2 regions of the Alcaligenes parafaecalis genome follow, and region 1 is predicted to be linked to the other one. Evidence: riboswitches for the same ligand, from Rfam matches in the RefSeq annotation. Region 1 holds a riboswitch; the other holds the start of a gene.
The links. A riboswitch is a leader RNA that binds a small molecule or an ion and turns the genes downstream of it on or off. The one in region 1 is predicted to bind S-adenosylmethionine.
Positions count from the first base shown of each region.

Region 2: linked by a shared signal. The riboswitch ahead of metX (homoserine O-succinyltransferase MetX) and the one ahead of OSH09_RS05200 (hypothetical protein) in region 1 are both predicted to bind S-adenosylmethionine.

Region 1 is NZ_JAPKNA010000001.1:1,110,730-1,114,956, forward strand. It holds gene OSH09_RS05185 (M20 family metallopeptidase) at 1-454, opposite strand, end outside; gene OSH09_RS05190 (LysR family transcriptional regulator) at 608-1,486, shown strand; tRNA gene OSH09_RS05195 (tRNA-Leu) at 1,625-1,709, opposite strand; SAM-I-IV-variant riboswitch at 1,862-1,955, shown strand; gene OSH09_RS05200 (hypothetical protein) at 2,073-2,417, shown strand; gene OSH09_RS05205 (siderophore-interacting protein) at 2,414-3,214, opposite strand; gene OSH09_RS05210 (PadR family transcriptional regulator) at 3,217-3,789, opposite strand; tRNA gene OSH09_RS05215 (tRNA-Leu) at 3,951-4,035, shown strand.
Region 2 is NZ_JAPKNA010000004.1:263,598-267,824, forward strand. It holds gene metW (methionine biosynthesis protein MetW) at 1-490, opposite strand, end outside; gene metX (homoserine O-succinyltransferase MetX) at 487-1,731, opposite strand; SAM riboswitch at 1,721-1,799, opposite strand; gene OSH09_RS14145 (response regulator transcription factor) at 2,003-2,278, shown strand; gene OSH09_RS14150 (hypothetical protein) at 2,208-2,738, opposite strand; gene gshA (glutamate--cysteine ligase) at 2,932-4,227, shown strand, end outside.

The DNA of each region.
Region 1 (4,227 bases):
TGAAACCCAGGCGTCCTTTCCGGGCCTGAATCACCTGCTCCAAGGCGACTAAATTGATACTGTGCTGGCCTTTGTTATCTGCCGTGCCACGGCCGTACCAGCGCTCGCCCTCAATCGTCAGCGCCCAGGGGGTCAGACCTTCCCGCCATTGCTGATCATGCCCTGGCACCACATCACCATGCCCGTAAGTCAGGACGGTTGGCAGATCGTCGGACTCGTGGCGATGCGCGACCAGAATGGGCCCTGCCCCTTTGGGGTTGTCCATAATGCGAACCGCAAAACCCAGTTTGCTCAGGCTGGGGCTCAGCTCCTGATCCAGATACTGAACAAGCTGATCGGCCTTCTCGGCAGTTTGGCTATCACTTTCAATGGCGACGCGTCGGCGCAGCTCGGCTTCAAAGCGCCCATCGGCCAGATAGGCACGCACATTGGCTAATGCTTCACTTTTTCCCATTCGTTTGTCGTTCTGTCATTGATATAGAAAGTGGGACTATAAAATCTGGCTTTCCTTCTGTATATTTCTATCTTTAGAATCTAATCAGCTAATTTTTAGAATCCTTAAAACGACACGAACCCATTCGTCCAACGCCAGGACGGGCATTTTTTTATGGACTACAAATATTTTCTGGCCGTTATGGAAACGGGCTCGCTGGCCGCGGCTAGTGCACGGCTGCACATTGCACCCAGCGCTATCAGCCGACAAATTGCCTTGCTGGAAGAGGCCGTGGGGGTCAGCCTGTTTGAACGCAGACGACGCGGCATGGTACTGACCGCTGCCGGGCAAGCCCTGGCCGATCACGCTTTACGAGTACGTTTGGAAGAAGAAGCCATCCTGCAGAGCCTGCGCACCCAGGACTATGCACAAGCCCATCTGATCCGGGTAGCTGCTACCGAGGGCTTGTCGCGCTACTTTTTACCCGGTGTAATGGCTGATTTTTCGGCCCGCATGCCACAGGCGCAATTTGCCTTGAGGGTTGGCTCGCCCAATGATTGCCTGGAGCAAGTCAAAAACGGCGATGTCGATCTTGCGGTGGTCTTTAGCACGGCGCCCGTGCCCGATGTCGAGGTGAACCATAGCTGTCGATCCCCTCTTTTTGCCATTATGCGGCCTGATCACCCATTGGCTCGTTCACGCAGCCTGACGCTAGCCGAACTGCAAGCCTATCCCATCGTGGTGCCGGGTGAGGAGTCGACACAAAAGCAGCTTTTCAACCATGTCTGCCAGATGGAAAAACTGCGCTTCAACGAAGTCTTTAGCTGCAATTATTCGGGGGCGCTGCACGAATACGTGCGACAGACAGAAGCGATTGCTTTGGGGGCCTTGATCAGCCACCGCAGCAGTCAGGACAATGGTCTGAAAACCATCCCCGTGCATGACTCGCGTCTGGAGAGGGATATACAGGTGCTGAGTATGGCAAAGCGGGTGCTACCCACCAGTGTGCAGGAGTTTATGCAGATGCTGATTTTTGAGCTGGAGCAGGACTAAGCGCACCAGACGCGACCCCGGTCGGGCTTGCATGCCCGACCTTTCTCGTCCCCACGTCAGGTGCTCAAGCACCTGACTTTCTGGGCTGGAATGCAAAAAGCCAACCATCTTACGATGATCGGCTTTTTGAGGAATATTTGGTGCCCAGAAGAGGACTCGAACCTCCACACCCGAAGGCACATGGACCTGAACCATGCGCGTCTACCAATTCCGCCACCTGGGCTCTGACTGCTGGACTTGTTTTTCAACTCGTCTCTGCAAGACAGAAGAGGACTATAGCATGATTTTCAAATTTCGCAAACTATTTCTACCGTTTTCATGCCCGATAGAAATAAAGGCAGCTCTTGCACTTCATGAGAATCGCTTTTATGCTTATTGCTATATCAAGAGTTGGGACATCCCATGCCAACCTGTGTACCCGCACAAGGTGGATTCAAGATATGGCCATCTGGCAACCAAAGGGATCGTAGTCATACACCCCGCTGCCAGCGGGTTTTTTTATGCTTGGCTTGCCAGGCAGCCAACGGGTCCTTTAATCCAAATTGCTCACCCGGAATCACTTCCAAGAGCTAAACAGGAGTGTTTTATGTCCGCAGCGTTTTTCTATCACCTGACCCTGGAACAACACAGCTATCGCATTGTTCTGCGTCCCGGTTGTTCCCGGCTGGCCGTAGTGTGTGAACGGCATGCCGATACGGTCGGTGATTACGAGCCGCGTTGGCTTGGTTCCAGTTGCCGTGGCGGCTACTGGGCCCGCTTTCAACATGATATTGACAGCACCTTGCTGCTGAACATGGATGCCATTGCCCGGCTGATTGACGAACATCGTCTGGCACATCCCAGCACGGTTCTGGATACGGATTTACAGCCTGTCCTGAAAGTAGGCGGACGCTTGCGCGCCCAGCCCTACCCTCAGCAGCAAGCGGCCTAGTCCAGGCGGGGAGCGTCTTCGCCCTGATCACCTTGTCGCCAGTAGCTGCTGGCCCGGATGACTCCTTTATCCAGACCTCGTTCTTGCACCCAATACTCGCGCAAGCTTTGAGCAATCGAATATTCAGCCGCGACCCAGACGTAGCCTGTACCGCTTAATTCCGGTGCGGCACGCAGGGCATCAAGAACGCCATCCAGCCCCGCCAGAGAAGGAATCCAATTCACGGTTACGTGATCGGGCGCCTCCATCGTGCCCAGTGTCAGCAGATTGCGGGCCAGCACGTAAACCTGCACCTTCACATTGGCGGGCAGTTCATGCACGCGTCGTGCCATGGCAGGCACGGCGGTTTCGTCACCAATCAGGATTTGCCAATCCAGATCCTTGCTGACCAGGAAGGAGCCGCGTGGACCGGCTACGCCCAGCTTGTCGCCCTCTTTGGCGTGCATGGCCCATTGGCATGCAGGGCCTTCGCCGTGGACCACAAAATCAATATCCATCTCATTGTCCTGCGCTCGGAATTCGCGCGGGGTGTAGTCGCGGATGGGGGGCTTTTCCTGACCAGCGGCAAAGACCATGCCACGCTCGCCCATTTGGGGCAGACGCAATTCCTTGGTGGCGGGATCGGGGAAAATCAATTTAACGTGGTCATCAAAACCGGGGGTGTGAAACCCTTCCAGATCCGAGCCTTCCAAGGTGATGCGCACCATAACAGGACCCAGTTCGCGTCGCTGCTTGACGGTCAGCAAGCGCAGCTTCAGGGTATGGGCCACTTTCTGCGTTAATTGTTCAGACTGCATGCTTAGGCCTCCTTAGGCAAGTTGCGTATTTCGGCTATGGCTTTTTCCAGAATAGCCACCACCTCCGCCTGCCGTTCCAGGCTAGCGGTTGATTGTTCAAACATGGCCTGCTTCAGGCTATGACGTACCTGGACAAACTCCGGCAACCAGCCTGTTTGCTCTTGTGCGGCCTTCAAATCTTCATCGCTATTGTGTTCGGCCAACATCTGCCGGATCCACACCAGCTTGCGCCCGCGATAGGTCAGGGATTGCAGCAGGTAATCACATTTCTCGTGCTGCTCGTCCAGATAGGCCTGACCTTCTTTGGTCAGGCTGTACATCTTGCGTCGACCTTCTTCCTCAATCAGTACCCAGCCTTGAGTGGCGCAATAAGCCAGGGCCGGATACACCGCGCCCGCACTGGGTACATAGCTGTTCTGGCTGATCTGCGCAAAGCGGCGGATCAGTTGATAACCGTGAGTGCTGCCTTCTTTGAGCAGCGCCATCAGCATGAGTTGCATGGCGCGGGCAGAGTACTTTCGACCCTGGCCCATATCCAGCAACATGCGCTCGACATCCATTGTGTTGAATTTCATGATCACACTCTTATGCTATATCACACGACACATTCTAATGATAATGAGAACGCCAATCAACTAGAAATTAAAATAAATTCTACGCCAGGATAATTGCTTGCATTTTTAGTTGAATTAACCCTATAATTACAGGCTTGAGGCGAGCAACAGCTTGAATCAAAGCCCAGGTGGCGGAATTGGTAGACGCGCATGGTTCAGGTCCATGTGCCTTCGGGTGTGGAGGTTCGAGTCCTCTTCTGGGCACCAAATATTCCTCAAAAAGCCGATCATCGTAAGATGGTTGGCTTTTTGCATTCCAGCCCAGAAAGTCAGGTGCTTGAGCACCTGACGTGGGGACGAGAAAGGTCGGGCATGCAAGCCCGACCGGGGTCGCGCCTGTGTGACCGAGTCCTCTTCTGGGCACCAAAATTCCGGAAGGCCGATCATTGAAAAATGATC
Region 2 (4,227 bases), on a different contig from region 1:
GAAAGTCTTTCATGGTGCACAAATGGATGTTGGGCGTGTTGTACCACTGGTAAGGCATTTCGCCGGTTACCGGCATGCGTCCGCGCAAAATGCTCCAGCCATGCGGCCAATAACCGAAGTTAGGAAACGAGACGATACCATACCGCGCCACCCGGGCCATCTCGCGCAGAATGTGCTCGGTATGGTGCATGGACTGCAATGTCTTGGACAGGACGACGGTATCAAACTGCTGGTCGCTGAACAGCGCCAGCCCTTTTTCCAAGTCCTGCTGGATCACGTTGACGCCACGGCGCACCGAGGCAATCACGAACTGATCATTCAGTTCGACACCCGTTCCGACGACCTGGTGCGTATCACGCAGATGCGCCAGCAAGGTGCCATCGTTACAGCCCAGATCCAGCACTCGCGAACCTGGCTCAATCCATTGCGCAATACGCAGCAAGTCCGGTCTTAACATGGCGGGATCCACCTGAGTCTGCAGCTTAGTCATTCTGCCAACACCCCTGTAGTGCGCGTACGCGCGGGCAAGCCCAAATTAGCGGCGATCTGGTCATAGTATCCCTGCACAACGGCGTGGTAACGCGGGTCTTCCAGCAAGAAGGCATCATGACCATGTGGTGCATCGATTTCGGCGTAGGTCACCTGACGCTGATTGCGCAGCAAGGCCTGCACAATCTCACGCGAACGCTCGGGCGAGAAACGCCAGTCCGTGGTGAAAGACACCAGCAGGAACTTGGCCAGCACTTTTTCCAGCGCCTTGACCAGGTCACCCTGAAACTGACGCGAAGGGTCAAAATAATCCAGCGCCCGCGTAATGATCAGATAAGTATTGGCGTCAAAATAACGCGAAAACTTCTCGCCTTGATAACGCAAATAGGATTCGACCTCGAATTCCACACCGTAGTTGTAGTGGTATTCGCCGCCTTGAGCAGGCGCACGCTGGTTACGGCCAAATTTTTCGGCCATGACGGTATCGGACAAGTAGGTGATGTGACCCACCATGCGGGCAACGCCCAGACCAGCTTTGGGCACTACACCGTGCTCGTAATAATTACCGCCGTGAAACTGCGGGTCAGACAAAATGGCGCTACGGGCCACTTCGTTAAAAGCAATGTTCTGGGCAGACAGGCGCGGTGTGCTGGCAATAACCACGCAGTTTTCCACGCGCTCCGGGCAGCTAATGGCCCAGCTCAAGGCCTGCATGCCACCTAAAGAACCACCCATAACGGCAGCAAACTTGCGGATGCCGAAGTAGTCCGCCAAACGGGCCTGGGCGCGAACCCAGTCTTCCACCGTCAGAACAGGAAACTCGGAGCCCCAGGGCTTGCCAGTAGCAGGATTGGTACTGGACGGGCCGGTAGAGCCAAAGCAGGAGCCAATATTATTGACGCCAATCACAAAAAAGCGATCCGTATCAACGGCTTTGCCCGGGCCGACCATATTGTCCCACCAGCCTATGCTTTTGGGATCGTCGTCGTAATAACCGGCAACGTGATGCGAGGCGTTCAGTGCATGACACACTAGCACCGCATTGCTGCGTTCTTCGTTCAGGGTGCCGTAGGTTTCGACTGCCAGCTCGTAGCTGGGCAGCACTTGCCCGCTGCGCAGGTGCAGGGGTTCGTCAAAGGCGATAAGTTCGGCATGTACAGGGCCCACGGAACCTTCGGGGATCAATCCGCAGGATGGGCTAAGGGCGCCAGCGTTGGCGCTAGGGACGGAATCAGTGGCCATCAGGACCTCTTTAGCTGGATTTATGGAGCGCCCGCAAGCGGATCAGGCAAATCGGCGCAAAACGTATAAGACAAAATTCTAGCATCGCTGCGGCGCGGCGTCCAAATCGACCAGCCGGGATCGATTCAGAACTCTGGACAAAGGTAATGTCAGCGAAAAGACAATGCTTTGATTTACATCATTATTTTCACGCACATCTGTCTGCCAGCTAAGCTAAATTTGAGTACATTGGCCCGACGTCTACCACGAATGCATGAGGAATGGCTTTACCGTGACGCATTTAACTGCACGCGAGCAGTCCTGCCTGAACTGGGCTGCCCATGGCAAGACTAGCTGGGAAATCAGCATCATCCTGGGCATCACTGAACGCACGATCAACTTCCACTTCCAGAACGCCTACGCCAAGCTTGGCGTCTATAGCCGTCAGGCTGCCATTACCCTGGCCTTGCAACAGCACCTGATCAGCGGCGACCCGGCTAGCGAGCTAGGCCGTCAAAGAACACCTTTGCCTGTGCCGCGTCCGGGGCCTTCCCGGAATCCGTCATAACAAAGCCCTGCACCAGCCAGCCCGGCTCGATGCGGATCATGGCTTCCAGCCGCAAGGCCACCCCGCCCACATCGCGCGTCATGTAAAAGATCTGTCCGGGTAGTGGCAGTTGAATCTGGCTTTTCTCGCTGACTTGCCCATCGGGTATGAACTTCTCGCGCAGAGACTCGTGCAAAGCCTCGTACAAGCGTTGACGAGCGGCCTCGTCCTGCTGCAGTTCTGTAGGCAAAATAACGTGGCCTACGGTATAGCTTTGCCCACCGGCCGTGGCAGTAGTCAGGTAAAAATCCAGCTTGTAGTGCTCGAAATCCAACAGTCGGTGACTGGTGGTTGGTTTGCCCGGCAGCATGGCCGACAAGCCCGTTTGCTCAAGCTGAACCTTGCGCCAGTTAAACTCCGGACTGCAGGCTGCCAACATCAAGAAAGCCGCCAGTACCGCGGTAATGCGCCTGATCATCATGGTGCTAATCCCATATCCCGTTTCATGCTTTTCATCGGCTGGCTGAACAGCCGCCTTATACTCGCCCTGCCTGACACGCCTTTTGGCGCAACTTAACAAAGCAAGCCTGGTCGGACTACTATTTATAGACGGGCCTGCGCCCATTGAACAGTCCCGTATCTTGCACCCGATTTCGAAAGTGGGAAACACCACCATGAACACCAGCCACGAACGCCGCCTTGCCCTGCAACAGAATCCCGAGATTTTGAAGGGAATCTTGCGTGGCATCGAAAAAGAAGGACTGCGCGTCGATGCGCTGGGCCAATTGGCAAATACTCCCCACCCCCAAGCGATTGGTTCGGCCCTGACCAACGGTCATATCACCACCGATTACGCCGAAGCCCTGCTGGAGCTGATTACCGAGCCGCAAGACCGGGTCGAGGACGTGCTGCAGGAACTGGCCGATATTCATACCTTTGTAGCGGGCAAGCTAGACCAGGAAATAATCTGGAACCAGTCCATGCCCGCGCTCTTGCCAGCCGAGAAAGACATTGCCATTGCCTGGTACGGTAAATCCAACACCGGCATGCTCAAGCATGTATACCGACGCGGTCTGGCCGAGCGCTATGGCAAGCCCATGCAGTGTATTGCCGGGGTGCATTACAACTTTTCCCTGCCTGATGGCATCTGGCCTCTGTTGAATGTCTGTGGCGACAATCTGCAAGACCAGCGCTCCAACGGTTACCTGGCGCTGATCCGCAATTTCACCCGCTATTCCTGGCTGCTGATGTACCTGTTTGGTGCCTCGCCCGTGCTGGACGCCAACTTCCTGCAAGGTCGCAGCAACAATCTGGACAAGGTCGATGACGATACGCTGACCATGCCTTGGGCTACCAGCCTGCGCATGAGCGATCTGGGCTATCACAACAAGGAAGCCCAGGCTGAGCTTCAGCTTTGCTACAACGACCTGGACACCTTTGTGATGCGCATGTATCACGCTGCCGTGACCCCTTGGCCCGATTACGAAAAACTGGGCACCCACCGCGATGGCGAATGGATTCAGCTCAACACCCATATTCTGCAAATCGAAAACGAGTACTACTCCAGCATTCGCCCCAAGCGCACCACCCAGCGCAGCGAGCGCCCGGCTACGGCCCTGGCCCAGCGTGGCGTGGAGTACATCGAAGTGCGTTGCCTGGACATCGACCCTGAGTCGCCTACCGGCATTTCCGAGCAGACCTGTCGCTTCCTGGACACCTTCCTGCTGTTCTGTACCGTACAAGACAGCCCCTTCTTCCCGGACGGCGGTTACTGCCAGGACAGCAAGAGCAACTTTGCAACTGTCGTGCGCGAAGGCCGTCGCCCCGGCCTGATGCTGACCAATCAGCAAAAGGAAAGCGTCAGCCTGCAAGACTGGGGCCACGAGATTCTGGAATCTCTGCTGCCCTACGCACAAATGCTGGATCAGGCCCTGAATACCCAAGGCCACACCGAAGCGGTACAAGCCCAA